2 regions of the Pseudomonas sp. NY11955 genome follow, and region 1 is predicted to be linked to the other one. Evidence: predicted binding sites of a transcription regulator. Region 1 holds the regulator's gene; the other holds the start of a gene.
What was found. Region 1 encodes sigma-54, which starts transcription at its own class of promoters, with help from an activator protein. Its sites were predicted from a motif close to ANTGGCATNNANNTTGCTNT; they were not measured.

Region 1 (10,969 bases):
CACGGGCTGAACATGGTGACGGGGGATTATTCCCGTGGTGCGGCTGGCTTCTGGGTCGAGAATGGCGAGATCCAGCATGCCGTTCAAGAAGTGACCATCGCCGGCAATATGAAAGATATGTTCCAGCAGATTGTGGCGATCGGTAACGATCTTGAAACTCGCAGCAATATCCACACAGGGTCGGTGCTGATCGAGCGGATGACGGTCGCGGGTAGCTGATTGCCGCCAGAAATGCCCAGTGGCACCGAAGACCCGGCCATCGCGCCGGGTTTTTCTTTCACCATTGTCTACTTGAAGTGATTCTAGTTATCACTTAATAATGAATATCATTATCCAGTCACCCGGCGATGATGTTCATGAAACCCGTCCTCCGCGAACTGCCCTACCTGGAAAACTGGCGCTGGCTCAGTCGGCGCATCCGCTGCGCGCTCGAGCCCGACGAGCCGCGCCTGATCGAACATTACCTGGCCGAAGGCCGCTACCTGGTGTGCTGCACCGAAACCTCGCCGTGGACGGTGGCGCTGACCTCCTTCCGCCTACTGCTGGATACCGCCTGCGACCGCATGCTGCCGTGGCACTGGCGCTGCCAGTGCCTGGACCAGGCCTGGCGTCCGCTGCTGGACCTGCGCAACCTCGACCGCCAGGCGCAGAACCAGCGTTGGCAACCCTACGCCCTGCAGTTGGCCAATTGCCGTCTGCTGCCGTCGATTTCCCCCGATGAACTGATGCAAGGATTTGATGATGAGTGATACCCGTATCGAGCGTGACAGCATGGGTGAACTGCAGGTGCCGGCCCAGGCCCTGTACGGTGCCCAGACCCAGCGCGCGGTCGACAACTTCCCGGTCAGTGGCCAGCGCATGCCAGCCCAGTTCATTCGTGCCTTGCTGCTGGCCAAGGCCGCTGCGGCCAAGGCCAACATCGAACTGGAGCAGCTTTCCGCCGCGCAGGGCCAAGCCATCGTCAAGGCTGTCGAGCAGCTGCTGGCCGAAGACTTCATCCAGCACTTTCCGGTCGACGTGTTCCAGACGGGCTCCGGCACCAGCTCGAACATGAACGCCAACGAGGTGATCGCTACCTTGGCCAGCCGTGTACTGGGTGAGGCAGTCAATGCCAACGATCACGTCAACTGTGGCCAGAGCAGCAATGACATCATCCCGACCACCATTCATGTCAGTGCCGCGCTGGCCCTGCACGAGCAGTTGTTGCCAGCCCTGGCGCACCTGGTACAGGTGATCGAGGCCAAGTCGGCTCAGGTGCACCCGTATGTGAAGACTGGCCGCACCCACCTGATGGACGCCATGCCGGTGCGCATGAGCCAGGTGCTGGATGGCTGGGCGGCGCAGATCAATGGCGCCAAGGCGCACCTCGAAGCCACCCTGCCGAGCCTGCAGGCGCTGGCCCAGGGCGGTACCGCCGTGGGTACCGGCATCAATGCCCACCCACAGTTCGCTGCCGGCTTTGCCCGCCAGCTCAGTGGCCTGACCCAAGTCGAGTTCACTCCCGGGCAAAACCTGTTTGCCCTGATCGGGTCGCAGGATACCGCTGTGGCCCTGTCTGGCCAGCTCAAGACCACTGCGGTTGCGTTGATGAAAATCGCCAACGACCTGCGCTGGATGAACTCCGGCCCGCTGGCCGGCCTGGGTGAAATCGAGCTGCAAGGCCTGCAGCCTGGCTCTTCGATCATGCCTGGCAAGGTCAACCCAGTGATCCCGGAGGCCACTGCCATGGTCGCCGCCCAGGTGATCGGCAACGACGCCACCATCGCCGTCGCTGGCCAGTCCGGTAACTTCGAGCTGAACGTGATGCTGCCGGTGATCGCCCGCAACCTGCTGGAGAGCATCGAGCTGATGGCCAACGTCAGCCGCCTGCTGGCCGACAAGGCCATCGCCACCTTCAAGGTCAACGAGGGCAAGCTCAAGGAGGCCCTGGCGCGCAACCCGATCCTGGTTACTGCGCTGAACCCGATCATCGGTTACCTCAAGGCCGCCGAAATCGCCAAGACCGCCTACAAGCAGGGCCGCCCGATCATCGATGTGGCGCTGGAGCACACCGACTTGTCGCGTGACCAGCTGGAGGCGTTGCTGGACCCGGAAAAACTCACCGCCGGCGGTATCTGACACTGCGCCACCGCCCAGGAGGCAACCATGCAGCACTGGAAACGCACCACGGAAACCGCCAACCGCCTGTTCGAACAAGGCGAGCTGGTCGATGCCCGGGAACATTACCTGCAAGCCCTGGCGCTGGCCCAGGTGCTGTTCGAGCGCTGGCATGACGTCGACGAAGCGGTGGCCGCTTTCGTTATCGCCCACCACAACCTGGCCGACCTGCACCTGCGCCTGAACCAGCCGCAGGAAAGCGCCGACTACCTGTGCGCCGTTCACCAGCGGTTGTTGCAGGCCAGCCAGGAGGCGCGCTTGCCGCAGGCGCTGCGTGATGCAGCCCTGCGCCACAGCGGGCGCACCTACACCGAATTGCTGAGTTTCATTGCCGAGTACGGCCAGTACCCACGCACCGAGCGCCTGCTCAACCGCCACAGCGCCGGGGCCAGCGAACTCGCTGCCCAGCCGGTCGTGGCGCCCAGAACCCATGCCTACGGAATTCACTGACATGCCCCATACCTTGCCTGCATTGCCATACGCCTATGACGCGCTGGAGCCGCACATCGACGCCCAGACCATGGAAATTCACCATACCAAGCATCACCAGACCTACGTGAATGGTCTGAACGCCGCAATCGAAGGCACCGAGTGGGCCGAATGGCCGGTGGAAAAGCTGGTCGGCGTGGTCAAACAACTGCCGGAAAACCTGCGTGGCGCAGTGACCAACCATGGTGGCGGGCATGCCAACCACAGCCTGTTCTGGACTGTCATGTCGCCACAGGGCGGTGGCGAGCCAGTAGGCCAGTTGGCGCAGGCTGTCACTGCGCAACTGGGCGGTTTCGAGGCTTTCAAGGAGGCTTTCACCAAGGCCGCGTTGACCCGCTTCGGCAGCGGCTGGGCCTGGCTCAGCGTGACGCCACAGAAAACCCTGGTGGTTGAGAGCAGTGGCAACCAGGACAGCCCGCTGATGCACGGCAATACGCCGATCCTGGGCCTGGACGTGTGGGAGCACGCCTACTACCTCAAGTACCAGAACCGTCGTCCGGAATACATCGGTGCCTTCTACAACGTCATTGACTGGGCGCAAGTGGAACGCCGTTACCTCGAAGCCCTGAAGTGAGTCGGACCGGTATGCGCTCTGAGGTAATGTCTGTCAGCAGTGTGCGCCTGTTCCGCCTGGCGCTTGGGACTTTGTTGTTGCTGGCCGGCACCGCGCTGCTGGTGGCGCGTGGCCTCGCCTGGCTGGACCTGGAGCCGCGCATGCTGCGCGCCCTGGAGGGCGGTGCTTTGTGTGCACTGGGCACGGCACTGGGCGCAGTACCGGTACTGGTCATTCGCAACATGCCCGTGGCGCTGGCTGATACGCTGTTGGGCTTCGGTGCCGGCGTGATGCTGGCGGCCACTGCATTCTCCCTGATCATTCCAGGCCTGGATGCAGCCCAGGCTATCGGCTTCAGCCCTTGGGGGGCAGGGGGCCTTATCAGTTTCGGCCTCATGTTCGGGGCGTTGTGCCTGTTCCTGGTCGATCTCAAGGTGTCCGGTGCTTCGCCGGAGGCCTTGGTTGGCACGGAGAACCAGCCGGTCATTGCTGCGCGCATCTGGCTGTTCGTGATCGCGATCATTGCCCACAACATCCCTGAAGGCATGGCCATTGGCGTGTCGGCCGGGGGCGGCATGGCCGACGCCGACAGCTTGGCCATGGGCATTGCCTTGCAGGACGTGCCTGAGGGGTTGGTGATTGCGCTGGTGCTGGCAGGGGCGGGTATGCCGCGTTTCAAAGCCTTTCTGATCGGCGCAGCCTCAGGGCTGGTCGAGCCGGTGGCGGCGGTGATCTGCGCCTGGCTGGTGAATGTTGCCGAACTGCTGCTGCCGCTGGGCCTGGCCTGTGCGGCGGGGGCGATGCTGCTGGTGGTCACCCAGGAAATCATCCCCGAATCGCGGAGCAACGGTCATCATCGCCTGGCCAGCCTGGGATTGTGTATCGGCTTCTGTCTGATGATGGTGATGGATACCGCGCTTTCGTGATTGGGCGGCAGTGTTCGTCTGGAGATTTTCAGCGCCTGTGAGATCGAGCGCCGCCCGCGCGGCGCATCGCGAGCTAACGCTCGCTCCTACGTTTGTTTCGGGCCAATTTGTCCTGTGGGATTTACGCGCGCCACCTTGACGCATGGCGCGATATTGCGTCGTAAAGACACGGCGGGTCGCGCACATCTGTCCCAGGCATGACTGGCCCGAAACAAACGTAGGAGCGAGCGTTAGCTCGCGATGCGCCGCGCGGGCGGCGCTCGATACAACAGGCGCTGAAAGTGTTCTGTCGGGCCCTGCAGCTTACTCGCCTTCGTCGAAGAAGTTGTTGATCAGCTCGACCAGTGCATCCATGGCGTCGTTGTCCTGCTCGCCTTCGGTATGCAGATGCACCTGGGTGCCTTTGCCGGCAGCCAACATCATCACCGCCATGATGCTCTTGCCATCCACCAGCTTGTCCGGCGCACGACCAACCCGCACCTGGCAGGGGAAGCGGCCGGCCACGCCGACGAACTTGGCTGCCGCCCGGGCATGCAGGCCCAACTTGTTGATGATGGTGATTTCGCGGGCGGGCATCGTGGGGCGGATCCTTGGGCTAGAGGTCGCGGTGGCGGACCTGGACGTTTTTCAGGGTTTGTTGCAACTGTTGGCCAAGGCGTTCGGTGATGTAGACCGAACGGTGGTGGCCGCCAGTGCAGCCGATGGCAATGGTGACGTAGGCACGGTTGCTGGCGGCGAAGCGTGGCAACCATTTGAGCAGATAGGTGGAAATGTCGTTGTACATGTCTTCGACATCCGGCTGTGCGGCCAGGTAGTCGATCACGGGCTGGTCGAGGCCCGAGTGTTCACGCAGCTCTGGCTTCCAGTAGGGGTTGGGCAGGCAGCGCACGTCGAACACCAGGTCGGCGTCGACCGGCATGCCGCGCTTGAAACCGAACGACTCGACCAGGAACGCCGTGCCAGGCTCGGGTTGGTTGAGCAGGCGCAGCTTGATCGAGTCACGCAGCTGGTACAGGTTCAGGCTGGTGGTGTCGATCTTCAGGTCGGCCAGGTCGGCGATTGGCCCCAGCAAGTCGCTTTCCACCCGGATGGCTTCGGCGAGCGAACGATTGGCGTTGGTCAGCGGGTGGCGTCGGCGGGTTTCCGAGAAGCGCTTGAGCAGCATGTCTTCGTCGGCGTCCAGGAACAAGACATCGCACTGGATGTTCCGCGAGCGGGCTTCTTCGAGCAGTTCAGGGAAGCGCGTCAGGTGGCTGGGCAGGTTGCGTGCGTCGATCGACACGGCAACCTTGGGCTGCAGCAGTTCGGTGTTGATCAGTGCGTCTTCCGCCAGCTGCGGCAGCAGCCCGGCGGGCAGGTTGTCAATGCAGTAGAAACCGTTGTCTTCCAGGACATCGAGGGCGGTGCTCTTGCCGGAGCCGGACCGGCCGCTGACAATGATCAGGCGCATGTTCAGTGCTCGTTCTGTACGTCCAGGACAACCTGGAACAGGGCCTCACTGCTGGTGGCCGCACGCAGCCGATCACGGACCTCCTTGCGATCGAGCATGCTGGCGATTTGACGCAGCAGTTCCAGATGCGCATCGGTGGCGGCTTCAGGCACCAGCAGGACGAACAGCAGGTCCACCGGCGCGCCATCGATGGCGTCGTAATCGATAGGGGCTTCCAGGTGCAGCAGGGCGCTGACTGGAGCAGAACATCCTTCAAGCCGGCAGTGCGGGATGGCGATGCCATTGCCGAAGCCGGTGGAACCGAGTTTTTCCCGAGCGACCAGCTTTTCGAAGACGTCTTGCATCTCCAGTTCTGGCACTTGTTCGGCGATGACGGTGGCGACCTTTTCCAGGGCGCGCTTCTTACTGCCGCCCGGCACGTTCACGAGGGAACGGCCGGGGGTCAGGATGGTTTCAAGTCGGATCATGGATGAGGGGGATCAGCGGGCAGCTGCACCTTGCAGCAGGCTTTGCTGTTTTTCCTTGTGTTTTTTCAGTTGGCGGTCGAGCTTGTCGGCCAAGGCGTCGATCGCTGCATACATGTCTTCGTGTTCGGCGTTGGCTACCACTTCGCCGCCAGGAATCTGCAGGGTCGCCTCGACCTTCTGCTGCAGCTTCTCGACTTTCATGATGACCTGCACGTTGGTGATCTTGTCGAAGTGACTTTCCACGCGAGCGAGCTTTTCAAGCACATAATCGCGAAGTGGCTGGGTGACTTCTACATGCTGTCCACTGATATTGACTTGCATACAGCTTCTCCTTTGTTGCCCGTGCATAAAGAGGCAGATCTTGCACCTGCCCCACAAACGCTGTGGCACATCTCAGGGGCTACATCAGTCGCTTGCGCTCGCTCGACGGTGCGATGCCGAGGGACTCGCGGTACTTGGCGACGGTGCGACGGGCTACCTGGATGCCTTGTGCCTCCAGTAAACCAGCGATCTTGCTGTCACTCAATGGCTTTTTCTGATTTTCCGCCGCAACCAGTTTCTTGATGATCGCGCGGATCGCCGTGGACGAGCATTCTCCGCCTTCGGAGGTGCTGACGTGGCTGGAGAAAAAGTATTTCAGTTCGTAGATGCCACGCGGTGTGTGCATGTATTTCTGCGTGGTAACCCGGGAAATGGTCGACTCGTGCATGCCCACCGCTTCGGCGATGTCATGCAGCACCAACGGCTTCATCGCTTCGTCGCCGTGGTCGAGGAAGCCGCGCTGGTGCTCGACGATCTGCGTGGCAACCTTCATCAGGGTTTCGTTGCGGCTTTGCAGGCTCTTGATGAACCAGCGCGCTTCCTGCAGTTGGTTGCGCATGAAGGTGTTGTCGGCGCTGGTGTCGGCGCGGCGCACGAAGCCCGCGTACTGTGGGTTGACGCGCAGGCGTGGGATGGCTTCCTGGTTCAGCTCTACCAGCCAACGCTCGCTGTCCTTGCGCACGATCACGTCAGGCACCACGTACTCGGGTTCGCTGGACTCGATCTGCGAACCGGGGCGCGGGTTGAGGCTTTGCACCAGCTCGATGACCTGGCGCAGCTCGTCTTCCTTGATTTTCATGCGCCGCATCAGCTGGCTGTAGTCGCGGCTGCCGAGCAGGTCGATGAAATCGGTGACCAAGCGCTTGGCTTCGGTCATCCACGGGGTATTGGCGGGTAACTGGCGCAGTTGCAGCAGCAGGCATTCGCCCAGGTTGCGAGCGCCTACGCCTGCGGGCTCGAACTGCTGGATACGGTGCAGTACCGCTTCGACTTCGTCCAGCTCGATATCCAGCTCCGGGTCGAAGCCCGCGCAGATTTCTTCGAGGGTGTCTTCCAGGTAGCCCTGGCCGTTGATGCTGTCGATCAGGGTGACGGCGATCAGGCGGTCGGTATCGGACATCGGCGCCAGGTTCAGCTGCCACAACAGGTGGCTTTGCAGGCTCTCGCCGGCCGATGTGCGGGTGGTGAAGTCCCACTCGTCGTCATCGTTGCTCGGCAGGCTGCTGGCGCTGGTCTGGTAGATGTCTTCCCAGGCGGTATCGACCGGGAGCTCGTTGGGGATGCGCTCGCTCCACTCGCCATCTTCCAGGTTGTCGGCACTGACCGTGCTTTCCTGGAAGCTGTTGTCCTGTACTTCGGCGGCCGGCTTGTTCTCGGCGTTGTCCGCCATCGGGTCGCTGTTGTCGAAGTCGTCGCCGTCTTCCTGACGTTCGAGCATCGGGTTCGATTCCAGCGCTTCCTGGATTTCCTGTTGGAGGTCCAGGGTGGAAAGCTGGAGCAGACGGATGGCCTGTTGCAACTGCGGTGTCATCGTCAGTTGCTGGCCCATTTTTAGGACGAGCGATGGTTTCATGGCAGGGGCTTAATACCTTGTTCGCCGGCGCGCATGCGCCATCCACTACACGAGGGCGCCGAGGCGCCAGATCAAGCAAGTTTTATGCCTTAAATTGTAGCGTTTGCCTAGAGTACCGTAACAACTTTACCCGCAGTTTCAGGGCTATTTGCCAGTACTCTAGACGCGTCTAGGGTCAGAGGCGGAACTCGTGGCCCAGGTACACCTCTTTGACCAGGTCGTTGGCCAGGATGGTTTCGGCGTCGCCTTCGGCGATCAACCGGCCATCGTTGACGATATAGGCGGTTTCGCAGATATCCAGGGTCTCACGCACGTTGTGGTCGGTGATCAGTACACCGATACCTTTGGCCTTGAGGTGGTGGATGATCTGCTTGATGTCGCCGACCGAAATCGGGTCGACACCCGCGAACGGTTCGTCCAGCAGGATGAACTTGGGTGCGGTCGCCAGGGCGCGGGCAATCTCGACGCGGCGGCGTTCACCGCCGGACAGGCTCATGCCGAGGTTGTCGCGGATGTGGCTGATGTGGAATTCCTGCAGCAGGCTTTCCAGCTCCTTGCGGCGGCCTTCGCGGTCGAGGTCCTTGCGGGTCTCGAGGATGGCCATGATGTTGTCGGCTACCGACAGCTTGCGGAAGATCGAGGCTTCCTGCGGCAGGTAGCCGATACCGGCGCGAGCACGGCCGTGCATGGGCTGGTGGCTGACATCGAGGTTGTCGATCAGTACCCGGCCCTGTTCGGCCTGGACCAGCCCGACAATCATGTAGAAGCAGGTGGTCTTGCCGGCGCCGTTGGGGCCGAGCAGGCCGACGATCTGGCCGCTGTCGATCGACAGGCTGACATCACGTACCACCTGCCGGCCCTTGTAGCTCTTGGCCAGGTGCTGGGCTTTGAGGGTTGCCATTTACTCGGCCTTCTTCTTGGGCTGGATCACCATGTCGATACGCTGACGCGGTGTAGTCACGTTGCCACCGCGACCGGCGGTCGCCACCTGGGTCTGGGTGTTGTAGACGATCTTCTCGCCTTCGGTGGTGTTGCCTTCGTTCTCGACCTTGGCCCGATCGGTGAGGATCACCAGGTCTTTCTGCGACTGGTACTGGATGGTCACGCCCCAGCCTTTCATCTTGTCCGGCTTGGCCGCGCTCTGCTGCTGCTCGAAGTAGGCCAGGTTGCCCACCGAGGTCACCACGTCGATATCGCCGGAAGCGGAGCGGGTGATGGTCACGGTGTTGCCTTTGATCATCATCGAACCCTGGGTGATGATCACGTCGCCGGTGTAGGTGGCCACGCCTTGCTTGTCATCCAGGTGGGCGTTGTCGGCCTGGATGCGGATAGGCTGGTCACGGTCATTCGGCAGGGCGAGGGCGCTCGCGCTTCCCAGTGCTGCGCTCAGGCTGAGCAAAAGGGGGAGGGTTTTAACGAGCCTCATACTGTCCTCTTACGTTAGAGAGCAAGTCCATCTTGCCTTCTTTCAAATACGCTTTCATTCCTTTGCCCGTAGTCGTGCCACCGGCGCCGTCGATTCTAACGGCTTGCTCGGTCTGCGCATATTGCTTCTGCGGGAACACGGTCATGCGTGAGCTGGTGATGATGGTTTCACGCTGCTTTTCGTCGGTGCGGGCAACCCGTACCTTGTCGATCAGTTCGACCTCGGTGCCGTCCGGGTTGACCTCGGCGCGGGTACTCTGCACATGCCATGGGTATTCGGTGCCGCGGTACATGTGCAGATCCGGCGTGGTCAGCAGGGTGATTTCGCTGGCCTTGAGGTGCTCGACCTTGTCGGCGGTCATTTCGTATTGCAGCTTGCCGTCGGGCAGGAACTGCACGCTGTGGGCGTTGATCGCGTAGTAGTCGATGGCGCTTTCGTCGACTTGGGCCACCGGCTTGTCGAGGAAGCTTTCCGGGCTGACATTCCAGTAGCCAATGGCTACCAACAGGGCGGCGATCGCCCCGAGCAGCACAATGTTTCGGGCTTTCTTGCTGAACATGGGCAGCCTTACAGGTAGTTGGCGTTGGCAGCGTCCAGGGTGCCCTGGGCCTGCATGATCAGTTCGCAGAATTCACGGGCCGCGCCTTCGCCACCACGTGCCTGGGTCACGCCGTGGGCGTGCTCGCGTACGAAGGGTGCGGCGTTGGCTACAGCCATGCCCAGCGCTACCCGGCGAATCACCGGCAGGTCGGGCAGGTCGTCCCCCAGGTAGGCTACTTGATCATAGCTTAGGCCCAGTTCGGCGAGCAGGCCGTCAAGCACAACCAATTTATCCTCGCGGCCTTGGTACAGGTGGGGGATGCCGAGGTTCTTCGCCCGGCGTTCGACCACCGGGGTCTTGCGGCCGCTGATGATGGCGGTGGTGACGCCCGAGTTCATCAGCATCTTGATGCCCTGGCCGTCGAGGGTATTGAAGGTCTTGAACTCGCTGCCGTCCTCGAGGAAGTACAGGCGCCCGTCGGTGAGCACGCCGTCCACGTCGAAAACTGCCAGCTTGATGCCTTTGCCGCGTTGCATGAGGTCCTGGTTCATTCCATCGCTCCTTTACATTACGCCGGCGCGCAGCAGGTCATGCATGTTCAGGGCGCCGGTCGGGCGGTCCTCGCGGTCCACCACCACCAGGGCGCCGATCTTGTGGTCTTCCATGATCTTCAGGGCTTCGGCGGCGAGCATTTCGGCGCGCGCGGTCTTGCCATGAACGGTCATGACCTGCTCGATCAGGGTGGTGTGCACATCGATGTTGCGGTCCAGGCTGCGGCGCAGGTCACCGTCGGTGAAGATACCGGCCAGTTTGCCATCGGCCTCGACGATCACGGTCATGCCCAAACCTTTGCGGGACATTTCCAGCAGCGCATCTTTGAGCAAGGTGCCGCGTGGCACCTGGGGCAGCTCTTCGCCGCTGTGCATCACGTTCTCCACCTTCAGCAGCAGGCGACGGCCCAGTGCGCCACCTGGGTGCGAGAAGGCGAAATCTTCGGCGGTGAAGCCGCGGGCTTCGAGCAGGGCGATGGCCAGCGCGTCGCCCAGTACCAGCGATGCCGTGGTGG
Region 2 (10,969 bases), on a different contig from region 1:
GGAAGCTGTCCTGGTACGAGTCGTAGCTGCGGAACGCCGCCGTTTCCTTGACGAACTGGCCGTCGCGGAATTCGCTGGTGATCGCCCGCGCCTGCTCGCCCTGCCAACTGCCGGTGGCCTTGATGCCGAACAGGTTGTGGCTGCTGCTGCCATCGCTGTTGCGCATCACCGACTTGCCCCAGCCGGTTTCCAGGGCCGCCTGGGCCACCAGGTAGCGCGGGTCGATACCAATGCGCTTGGCGGCCTGCTCGGCCATCGGCAACATGGTGGCGACGAATTGATCGCTGTCGGCAAAGGCCTTGTTCGGCGCCAGCGGCGGCTGGGCCACGGCGCGGCCGACAATGCGCAGGCCGTTGTCGGGCACGGCGAAGGACTTGGCCACTTGCTGGCCGTCACGGGCCGGCACGGCGGCGCTATTGGCGGTGGCCGCCGATGGCACGATACCGGCCAGCAGGCGGTCGGTGAGCTTGCTCGGCAAGGCCAGGCGCCGCGAGTTGAGCGCGGCAACGTCGTTGCGGGTGGCGGACGCGCCCGTGGCATGCACCGGCTCCGCCACCTTGTTGCCCCACAATGCCGGGCCGCTGTTATCGACGCGTGGGAACGGGCTGGTGTTGACCGACGCACTGCGGCCTTTGGTCAACTGACGCACCAGCACGTCCTGCAGGCCGATACCGCCCCCTTCGCGGGACATGCTCACGGCCAGCTGCTGGTCGTACATGTCGCGGTACTGCTTGACCGTTTCGGTGTTCATCGGGTTGTCGTCGGCCAGCACGTCGCTGGCCTTGCGCGAGGCCTTGAGCATTTCGCTGATGAACAGCGACTCGAACTCCTGGGCCACCTTGCGCACGTTGGCTTCGCTGTCGCGGTCGCCGTGCTTGAGGGCGCTCAGACGGTTGAGGTCGGTGTAGGCACCACTGTCGGCACTGCCGGAAACCTGGCTTTTGATATTCATCCGCGCCGTCCTCAGATCACGATCAGGTCGGCCTGCAAGGCGCCGGCCTGTTTCAGGGCTTCGAGGATCGCCATCAGGTCGCCGGGCGCTGCGCCCACCTGGTTCACCGCGCGGACGATTTCATCCAGCGTGGTGCCCGGGCCGAACTTGAACATCGGCTTGGCTTCCTGCTCGGCATTGACCCGCGAGCGTGGCACCACGGCGGTCTGGCCATTGGAGAAGGCGCCTGGCTGGCTGACGATCGGGTCTTCGGTAATGGTCACGGTCAGGCTGCCGTGGGTGACCGCCGCCGGCGACACCTTGACGTTCTGGCCGATGACGATGGTGCCGGTACGCGAGTTGATGATGACCTTGGCCACTGCCTGGCCTGGATCGATTTCGAGGTTTTCGAGGATCGACAGGTAATCCACGCGCTGGCTGGGGTCCATCGGCGCACTGACCCGCACCGAACCACCGTCCACGGCCTGGGCCACGCCTGGGCCAAGCAGGTCGTTGACCTTGTCGACGATGCGCTTGGCGGTGGTGAAGTCGGGGCGATTGAGGTTCAGGGTCAGGGTATTGCCCTGGTTGAAACCGCTCGGCACTGCACGCTCGACACTGGCACCACCCGGAATTCGACCCGCCGACGGCACGTTGACGGTGATCTTCGAGCCGTCACGGCCCTCGGCGTCGAAGCCGCCCACCACCAGGTTGCCCTGGGCGATGGCGTAGACATTGCCGTCGATACCCTTGAGCGGGGTCATCAGCAGGCTGCCGCCGCGCAGGCTCTTCGAGTTGCCGATCGAGGAAACGGTAATGTCCACCACCTGGCCAGGCTTGGCGAAGGCCGGCAGGTCGGCATGCACCGACACCGCCGCCACGTTCTTCAACTGCACGTTACCGGAGCCGGCCGGCACCTTGATGCCGAACTGCGACAGCATGTTGTTGAAGGTTTGCAGGGTGAACGGCGTCTGGGTGGTCTGGTCACCCGTGCCGTTCAGGCCCACTACCAAGCCGTAACCGATCAACTGGTTGGAACGCACGCCAGAGATGCTGGCGATGTCCTTCAGGCGCTCGGCGTGGGCCGCGAAGGCACAGGACAGGAGCAGGGTTGCGGCAATCAGCTGCCTCAGGTTGAACATGGTCATCCGTACTCAGAAAGGCCAAAGCGGGCTGATGAAGAAGCGGTCCAGCCACCCGGGCTGGCTGGCGTCGGCGAACGAGCCGGTACCCGAATAGGTGATGCGCGCGTCGGCCACACGGGTGGACGGCACGGTGTTGTCGGTGGCGATGTCGTCGGCGCGCACCATGCCTGCGATGCGCACCAGCTCTTCGCCGGTGTTCAGGGTCAGCCACTTCTCGCCGCGCACGGCGATGATGCCGTTGGGCAGCACTTCGGCCACGGTCACGGTGATCGAACCGGTCAGGGTGTTGCCCTGGGTGGCCTTGCTGTCGCCTTTGGTGGCACGCTCGCCGTTGTAGCCGGCCTCCAGCGACAGATCGCCACCGCCGAACGGGTTGTTGGTGTTCGGCGTGCTGCCAAACAGCGAGGTCAAGCCGATGTCGGCCTTGCTGTTTTTCTGGATCTGCGAACCTGCGTTCTTGCTGGCCGAGGTTTTCTCGTTGAGGGTGATGGTGATGATGTCACCCACCCGGAACGCCTTGCGGTCGCTGTACAGGTTCTGCTCGAAACCGGCCTGGTAGATCGAGCCGTTGTTGGCCGCTGCCGGCAATGGGGTGCGCGGCAACACCGGCGCGTAGTACGGGTCGTTGGGCTTGGGCGTCGGTGCGACGCAACCTGCCAGCAACACCGCCCCCCCCAGGGCGAAAACGGACAACAGACGATTCATGACGCTTACCTCACGGGTGCAACGGAGTGGCTGGGCTTAGAGCTGCTGGGTAACGAACGACAGCATCTGGTCGGCGGTGGAAATGACCTTGGAGTTCATTTCGTAGGCACGCTGGGTGGTGATCATGTTCACCAGCTCTTCCACGGTGCTGACGTTGGAGTTTTCCAGGGTCTGCTGCTGGGTGGTGCCGAAACCGTTCAGGCCTGGGGTGCCGACTTGCGGCGCACCACTGGCGGCGGTTTCCAGGAACAGGTTGTCGCCGATCGCCTGCAGGCCAGCTGGGTTGATGAAGTCGGCGGTCTGGATGTTGCCGATCACCTGTGCGGCCGGGTTGCCGGCGGTGGTGATCGACACGGTACCGTCCTGGCCGACGGTGAAGGTCTGCGCGTCGTTCGGCACCACGATGGCAGGCTCCAGGGCATAGCCGTTGGCGGTGACGATCTGGCCGTCGGAGTTCAGGTGGAAGGTACCGTCACGGGTGTACGACACGGTGCCGTCCGGCTGCAGGATCTGGAAGAAACCACGGCCGTTGACCGCCATGTCCAGCGGGTTCTCGGTGGTTTGCAGGCTGCCGGCGACGAAGCTTTTCTGGGTGCCGACAATGCGCACACCGGTACCGACCTGCAGGCCCGAAGGCAGCTCGCTGTCCTGGGTCGATTGCGCGCCAGGCTGACGCTTGATCTGGTACAGCAGGTCGGCGAACTCGGCGCGATCACGTTTGAAGCCGGTGGTCGAGACGCTGGCCAGGTTGTTGGAAATGACCGTCAGGTTGGTGTCCTGGGCGGACAAGCCGGTTTTAGCGACCCAAAGAGCCGGAAGCATGTAAGTTCTCCTCGTGCGCCTGTTTTACGGCACCCGTTCAAAAGTGATTAGCCGATTTGCAAAACCCGAGCCATGGCTTCATCGCCTTCTTTGGCCGTGTTCATCATCTTGACGTGCAGTTCGAACTGGCGAGACAGCGCCAGCACCGAGGTCATTTCCTCGACAGCATTGACGTTGCTGCCTTCCAGGAAGCCAGCCACCACCCGCACGTTGACGTCGGCATCGGCCGGCTGGCCGGAGGTGGTGTGAATCAGACCGTCCAGGCCCTTGGTCAGGCCTTTGGTGTCCGGGTTGACCAGCTTGATGCGGTCGACCTCGGCCATCACCCGCGGGTCTTCACCCATGGAGCGGATGCTGATGGTGCCGTCGGCGCCCACTTCCACTTTCTGCTCGGGTGGAATGGCGATTGGGCCACCGTTGCCGATCACCGGCATGCCATTGCCGGCACGCAGCACGCCGAGGGCATCGATGTTCAGGCTGCCGGTGCGCACATAGGCTTCGCTGCCGTCCGGTGCCTGCACGGCGATGAAGCCTTTGCCGGTCACCGCCACGTCGAGGTCGCGGCCGGTTTCAACCAGCGGGCCTTCACTGAAGTCGGTGGCCGGGCGCTCGGTCATGGCGAAGGCGCGCGCCGGAAAGCTGTCACCGAACACCGGCATCGAACGGGCCTGCTCCAGGTCACGCTGAAAACCGTTGGTGGAAATGTTCGCCAGGTTGTTGGCGTGGGCCTTCTGCGCCAGCGCGTTCTGGCTGGCACCGGTCATGGCCACATAAAGCAACTTGTCCACAGTATCTCCTCTGCGCGTCGCTGCCGCGCTGTCACTGGGCAGGTTCGAAGCAATAATCGAACCAAGTCTGAAAGCGCCTGTTTACGGGGGTTTCAGCGTGACGAGGGGCAAAAAACGTCAGTTTGTCGGCGGATGTTTGCCGCCTGCGGCAAGGGCATGCTCAAAAGGTGCGGCAAGCGGCGTTGTTGTAGGGGCCGGAATGGCGCACCCAACCTTCGCCCGGGTTGCTGGCCGAGCACATGAAGCGGCCGGTGGCCAGGCTTTGCCATTGGTAGAACGGGGCGGGAGCGGCCGAGAGCGGCAAGGCCATGGCCAGAAGGGCTGTGAGCAGTAGCCGTTTCATCGGCGTGAACCTCAAAAATCTGGGGCCGCTTTGCGGCCCCAATTGCACAACACCCAATCAACCAACAACCATCAGGTCATCTGGATGATGGTCTGCATGATGGTGCTTTCGGTGGAAATGGTCTTGGCGTTGGCCTGGTAGTTGCTCTGCGCCTTGATCAGGTTGACCAGTTCACCGGTCAGGTCGACGTTGGAGTCTTCCAGCGCGCCACCGGTAATCTGGCCCAAGGTGCCGGTGTCTGGGGCGCCGATCACCGGCACGCCCGAAGCATAGGACTCTTTCCAGCTGGTGCCGCCAATCGGGGTCAGGCCCTGCAGGTTGGCAAAGTTGGCGATGGCCACCTGGCCGATCACCTTGTCCTGGCCGTTGGTGAAGTTGGCGAACATGTTGCCGCTTTCATCGATGGTCAGGCCCGACAGCTCACCGGTGGCAAAGCCATCCTGGCTCTTGGCGGTAGTGGCGGAGGCGGCGTTGTACTGGGTGGTGCCAAGCATGTCCAGGTTGACCCCGGCGACGTTGGCGGTAGCACCGTTGGCACCCCATACACCGGCAGCGTTCTTCTGCGCCGGGATCCAGTTGCCGAGGGTAAAGGTCTTGTTGGCCGCGATGGTCAGGCCACCGGTTACCGGGCCGGCGGTCATGGCAGCAGTATCCAGGGTGCCGTCAGACTTGAACGGCAGCTTGTTGGCCAGCGGCGTGGTCGAAGTCGGGTCCGCCGGGTTGCGGCCGTCGATGGTGGTGTACATGGTCCAGGAGTTGCTGGCAGCATCTTTCACGAAGTACTGGTTCAGCTGGTGCGCGTTACCCTGGCTGTCGTACACGTCGGTATTGAACGTGTAGTTGTAGGTGCCGGTGTTGGTCGGGTCGAACGGCGTCTGGGTCGGCGCGGTGGCGGTGGAGTTGAGGTTGACGTTCTCGGAGATGCGCCCAGTCGGGTTCGGCGTCAGGTTCGAGGTGTCGATCTGCAGGTTGGTCAGCACACCCTGGATGATCTTGCCGTTGGCGTCCACCGCATAACCTTGCAGGTTGGCGCCCGACGAGCTGACCACGTAGCCGTCCTTGTCGCTGTAGAAGGCACCGGCACGGGTGTAGATTTTCGAGCCGTTGTCGTTCATCACGAAGAAGCCGTTGCCATCGATGGCCATGTCCAGCGCCTGGCCGGTGCCATTGATGTTGCCTGGGGTGAACAGCTGCGACACGGCGGCCGTCTTCACACCTGTACCCACCACGTTCTTGCCGGCACTGGTGCCGCGAATGGAGTTGGAATACTGGTCGGCGAACTCCGCGCGCGACGACTTGAAGCCGGTGGTGGCGACGTTGGCAATGTTGTTGCCGGTAACGTTCAGGGCCTTGTTCGCTGCATAGAGGCCGCTAAGGCCGATATTGAAAGACATGTGTAACTCCTGTCGTTTTGCTCAGGCCCTAGATGCCGATGCTTTGGATTTTGGAAAGTGCGACACTGCCCAGCCCAGCCAGGTTGAGTGTCATCTCCGAACCGTTGGTACCCATGGTCACACTGGTCACCGAGGCTGGCAGGTTGGTGGTCATGGCCGTGGCCTTGCCATCGATCGAAGCGGTGGCCTTGAAGGTGTAGGTACCCGCAGCCGCTACTTCGCCGTCATCGTTCTTGCCATCCCAGGTGAAGTCGATCTTGCCGGCTTTCTGAGTGCCCAGGTCGAGGGTGCGTACCAGTTTGTCGTCCTTGTCGTAGATGCCCACCGAGGTGGAGGTGCTGGACGACGTCAGGTTGACCGTGCCTTTCATATCCTTGCTGGTGTCGACCACGGCCTTGTCGGTCTGGACAATCACATTGCGCCCGACCAGCGATGAAGCCTGCAGTGCTTGGGAGGATTGCAGCCCTGCCGCGATGTAGGTCACCGAATCATTGAGCGACTGCATGCTCTCGAGGCTGCTGAACTGTGCCAGCTGCGCCACGAACTCGCCGTTTTCCTGCGGGTCGAGCGGGTTCTGGTTCTTCATCTGGGTAACCAGCAACTGCAGGAAGGCATCCTTGCCCAGTGCGCTGCCGGCAGCGCCGGTGCTGCTGTCGTTCTTCGACGTCTGCTTCTGCAGCGAGGTCAGGTACGCACTGCTGACGTCAGAGGTGGAATTGGTAGTGGTCATGTCGGCTTCCTATCACTGCCCCAGGGTCAGGACTTTCTGCATCATGCTCTTGGCCGTGTTCATAAGCTCGGCGTTGGTCTGGAAGGCGCGGCTGGCAGAGATCATGTCAGCCATCTCTTCGACCACATTGACGTTCGGGTAGTAGACGTAGCCGTCCTTGTTCGCCGCTGGGTGGTTTGGCTCGTAGCGCGCCTCAAGGGTGCTCTGGTCTTCGACGATGCCTTTTACCTGCACGCCCTGCCCCGCTTCGCCCTGGTCTTCGAACAGCGACTGGCTGCTGCCGGCCTGTGCGTTCTGGAAGGTGGTGGCGAACACCGGATGGCGGGCGCGGTAGGTCTGGTCGATGCTCGAAGACACGGTCTCAGCGTTGGCGATGTTGGAGGCCACGGTGTTCAGGCGCGTGTTCTGCGCGCTCATGCCGCTACCGGCAATGTTGAAGACACTGGAAAGGGACATGGTCATTCTCCCCGCAGGGCGGAAACCAGCCCTTTGAATTTACTGTTGAGCAAGGTGAAGCTGGCCTGGAAGCCAATGGCGTTTTCGGTGTAGTTCGATTGCTCGATCTGCGCGTCCACGGTGTTCTGGTCGATCGACGGCTGCAGCGGCGTGCGGTACTTGAGGGTTTCATCCGCCATGGCCAGGCCATCGGCCTCGATGTGCCGGCTGTTGGTACGCTCAAGGCTGAAACGGCCGCCGCTCTGCTGCTTGTCGCTTTCAGCGGCGAGCACCGAGGCGAAGTCCATGTCACGTGCTTTGTAGTTGGGCGTATCGGCGTTGGCGATGTTGTTGGCCAGCACTTCGGCGCGCTGGGCGCGGAAGCCCAGGGCCTTTTCGTGAATACCAAGCGCCTTGTCGAAGCTGATGCTCATGTCGGGGAAACCTTCGGAGGTTGACCGGAATTTCGTTGAGCAAGGTGTAGCAAGGGCTGTGCCAACCCAGGAAAAGCCCACAGATACGGGGCTGCGATGCAAGGTGCTGTCAAGGTGATGCCAGAAAAGCGGCAAAGGCCTTCCGCCCTGAGCGGCGAAAGCGGCAATTGCCGGGCGGCAAAAGCGGCAAAACAAAAAATTGACGTCAAACCATCGAGACCACATAGACCGCTGTAGGAGCAGCCTTGTGCTGCGAAGAGGCCGGTGCAAGCACAGTTAATCTACTGTTTGCTCACCGGCCTCTTCGCAGCACAAGGCTGCTCCTACAAAGGCCCTATTTGGCCTGGTAGATGATGCCCGGGCTGCACTGCACCATCTGGTAATGGTCCGGCAAGCCGTTCAGCGCTTCCGAGGCGCCGAGGAACAGGTAGCCACCCGGCTTCAGGGTGCTGTGAATGCGCAGCAAGATGTCCCGCTTCACCTGCGCCGAGAAGTAGATCAGCACGTTGCGGCAGAACACGATGTCGAACTTGCCCAGGCTGGCATAGCTGTCCAGCAGGTTGAACGAGCGGAACTCGACGCGGCTGCGAATTGCCGGCTTGACCGCCCAACGCCCCGGCCCCTTGGGGTCGAAATAACGCTGCAGGCGCTCCTGGGACAAACCACGGGCGATCGCCAGGCTGTCGTACTCACCGGTCTTGCAGTTGTTCAACATAGTGCCCGACAGGTCGGTGGCAACGATCTGCGCGCCCATCTTCAGCTGGCCGAGGTTGCTGCGCTCGAACTCGTCGATGGCCATGGAGATGGAGTACGGCTCCTGCCCCGACGAACAGGCCGCCGACCACATGCGCAGGCGCTGGCCGGGGTTGTTGCGGATGAACTCGGGGATGACCTTGTTCTTCAGCACCTCGAACGGGTAGGTATCGCGAAACCACAGGGTCTCGTTGGTGGTCATGGCATCGACCACCTGCTCGCGCAAACCGCCGCGCGGCTGGGCCTGGATGCGCTGCACCAGCTCACCCAGGCTCTTGATGCCCTGTTGCTCCATCAGCTTGTTGAGACGGCTGGAAACCAGGTACTGCTTATTCTCGCCCAACAGGATGCCACAGGCTTTCTCCAGGAAGACCCGGAACTGTTCGAAATCCAAATTACCCGTAGACACTACTGCCGCCTCTTTTCAATCACTGGTGCCGGGGCACGCCCCGGCTGCTTCATTGCGCTGCCTTGATCCGGTCGACCACCCGCTGGGCCAGGTCGTCCGGCTTGAACTTGGCCAGGAAGTCATCGGCGCCGACCTTCTTGACCATTGCCTGGTTGAACACCCCGGAAAGCGAAGTATGCAGGCAGATGTGCAATTTTTGCATACGCGGGTCGCTGCGGATCTCCGCCGTGAGCGTGTAGCCGTCCATTTCCGGCATTTCAATGTCCGAGATCATCATCAAGAACTCTTCTTCCGGCTTTTTGCCCTCGTCCACCAGCTGGCGCAGGTAGTTCAGGGCCTGGCGGCCATCGTTGAGCGCCACCACTTCGACACCTACGGTCTGCAGGCAACGGCTGACCTGCTTGCGCGCCACCGACGAGTCGTCGACGGTCAGCACCCGCATCAGCACGGCCTTGTCCTGCACCTCGGCATCGATCACCCCGGCCGATACCGACTCGGACGACGGCGACACTTCGGCCAGCACCTTTTCCACGTCGATGATCTCGACCATGCGGTTGTCCACCCGGGTGACCGCGGTCAGGTAGTGGTCACGGCCGGTACCCTTGGGTGGCGGATGGATTTCTTCCCAGTTCATGTTGACGATGCGCTCCACCGAATGCACCAGGAAGCCCTGGGTCTTGGTGTTGTACTCGGTGATGATCACGAAGCTATTGCGCGTGTCTTCCTGCAGCGGTCGCAACCCGGTCGCCATCGACAAGTCGAGGATCGGGATGGTCGCCCCGCGAATATTGGCAACGCCACGCACCACCGGGTGCGCCTTGGGCAGCAGGGTCAGTGCAGGGCATTGCAGCACTTCCCTGACCTTGAATACGTTGATGCCGTAAAGCTGTTCGCCATTGAGGCGGAACAGCAGCAATTCCAGGCGATTCTGCCCCACCAGCTGCGTGCGCTGGTTGACCGAATCCATAACACCCGCCATGCCAGACTCCTTCTATTTCAGCCTTTCGTTGCAACTCAGGTAGCGAGTCGGCACGGGCTTTGCTTTTTTGAGCGTCATGCACACGAAAACGACATTTTTCCGACGATTGACGCGCCTGCTGACTGGCTCGCTGGCCACGCTGTGCCTGCTGGTGCCCGGCGTTCGCACGGTAGCGGACGCGTTTACCTTGCCTGAACAGCTTATCGGTGTCACCCAAGGGTTTCTTGAATTCACCGTCGAAGATTACCTGGCCACCACCCAGACCGCCGGCCGCTATGAAATCCAGGTCAACCCGCTGGACCCGCGTCTGCGCATGCCGCTGTGCAGCCAGCAGCTGGACGCCTCGCTGGAAAGCCCCGCCCAGCCGCTGGGCCGGGTGACGGTGCGGGTGCGCTGTGACGGCGCGGCGCCGTGGACGGTGTTTGTCCCCGCCACCGTGCGGCTGTTCCGCGACGTGGTGGTGGTAACCCGCCCGCTCAAACGCGACAACACGGTAGGCGAAGGTGACGTGGCCCTGCGCGAGCGGGATGTCGGCACCTTGGGCCAGGGCTTTCTGACCGAGCTGGATCAGGCGGTGGGCATGAAGATGCTGCGACCCACGGTGATCGACCAGGTGCTCACCCCACAACACCTGGAACAGGCCGAGGTGGTACGCAAGGGTGACCAGGTGGTGATCATTGCCCGCAGTGGCAGCCTGAGCGTGCGCATGCCGGGCGAAGCCCTGAGCAAGGGCGGCCTGAGCGAGCAGATACGGGTGCGCAACCTCAATTCCAAACGGGTGGTCAAGGCCAGGGTGACCGGCCCCGGCCAAGTCGAGGTCAGTATGTAGGCCAGCCACCAGATTGCGCTGGCAGAGAGGAACCGCTTTTCCTAAACTGTGTCAGAAAACGGGTTCGCGAGCTTGCTGACAGGCGGCAATGCATTTGTGCCTAAAGTTTCTATCGGGTTGGCCGAAAACAAGGCAAGCGTCCAAATACCCAGAGGTTTCTGATCATGGTCATCGACTTCAGTCGTGTGAATAACTCTCCGTCCGTCACGGGCGGCGTGCGCGGCAACAGCGCGCCCGGTAGCGCCGAAAAACCGGCAGCCAGCCAGGAAGCG

Region 2: the regulator sigma-54 is predicted to act here: its motif matches at 7,774-7,793, upstream of flgB (flagellar basal body rod protein FlgB).

The regions. Positions count from the first base shown of each region.
Region 1 is NZ_JBLUPS010000002.1:86,436-97,404, forward strand. It holds gene pmbA (metalloprotease PmbA) at 1-219, shown strand, start outside; gene ACNFBR_RS03440 (FagA protein) at 348-749, shown strand; gene ACNFBR_RS03445 (class II fumarate hydratase) at 742-2,118, shown strand; gene ACNFBR_RS03450 (hypothetical protein) at 2,146-2,607, shown strand; gene ACNFBR_RS03455 (superoxide dismutase) at 2,609-3,220, shown strand; gene ACNFBR_RS03460 (ZIP family metal transporter) at 3,232-4,125, shown strand; gene ACNFBR_RS03465 (HPr family phosphocarrier protein) at 4,429-4,701, opposite strand; gene rapZ (RNase adapter RapZ) at 4,721-5,575, opposite strand; gene ptsN (PTS IIA-like nitrogen regulatory protein PtsN) at 5,578-6,042, opposite strand; gene hpf (ribosome hibernation-promoting factor, HPF/YfiA family) at 6,055-6,363, opposite strand; gene ACNFBR_RS03485 (RNA polymerase factor sigma-54) at 6,443-7,936, opposite strand; gene lptB (LPS export ABC transporter ATP-binding protein) at 8,112-8,837, opposite strand; gene lptA (lipopolysaccharide transport periplasmic protein LptA) at 8,838-9,362, opposite strand; gene lptC (LPS export ABC transporter periplasmic protein LptC) at 9,349-9,921, opposite strand; gene ACNFBR_RS03505 (KdsC family phosphatase) at 9,930-10,454, opposite strand; gene ACNFBR_RS03510 (KpsF/GutQ family sugar-phosphate isomerase) at 10,467-10,969, opposite strand, start outside.
Region 2 is NZ_JBLUPS010000015.1:46,427-57,395, reverse strand. It holds gene flgJ (flagellar assembly peptidoglycan hydrolase FlgJ) at 1-952, opposite strand, end outside; gene ACNFBR_RS23600 (flagellar basal body P-ring protein FlgI) at 964-2,073, opposite strand; gene flgH (flagellar basal body L-ring protein FlgH) at 2,086-2,781, opposite strand; gene flgG (flagellar basal-body rod protein FlgG) at 2,818-3,603, opposite strand; gene flgF (flagellar basal-body rod protein FlgF) at 3,651-4,391, opposite strand; gene ACNFBR_RS23580 (hypothetical protein) at 4,552-4,734, opposite strand; gene flgE (flagellar hook protein FlgE) at 4,806-6,128, opposite strand; gene flgD (flagellar hook assembly protein FlgD) at 6,157-6,858, opposite strand; gene flgC (flagellar basal body rod protein FlgC) at 6,871-7,314, opposite strand; gene flgB (flagellar basal body rod protein FlgB) at 7,317-7,727, opposite strand; gene cheR (protein-glutamate O-methyltransferase CheR) at 8,062-8,889, opposite strand; gene ACNFBR_RS23550 (chemotaxis protein CheV) at 8,939-9,868, opposite strand; gene flgA (flagellar basal body P-ring formation chaperone FlgA) at 9,945-10,697, shown strand; gene flgM (flagellar biosynthesis anti-sigma factor FlgM) at 10,862-10,969, shown strand, end outside.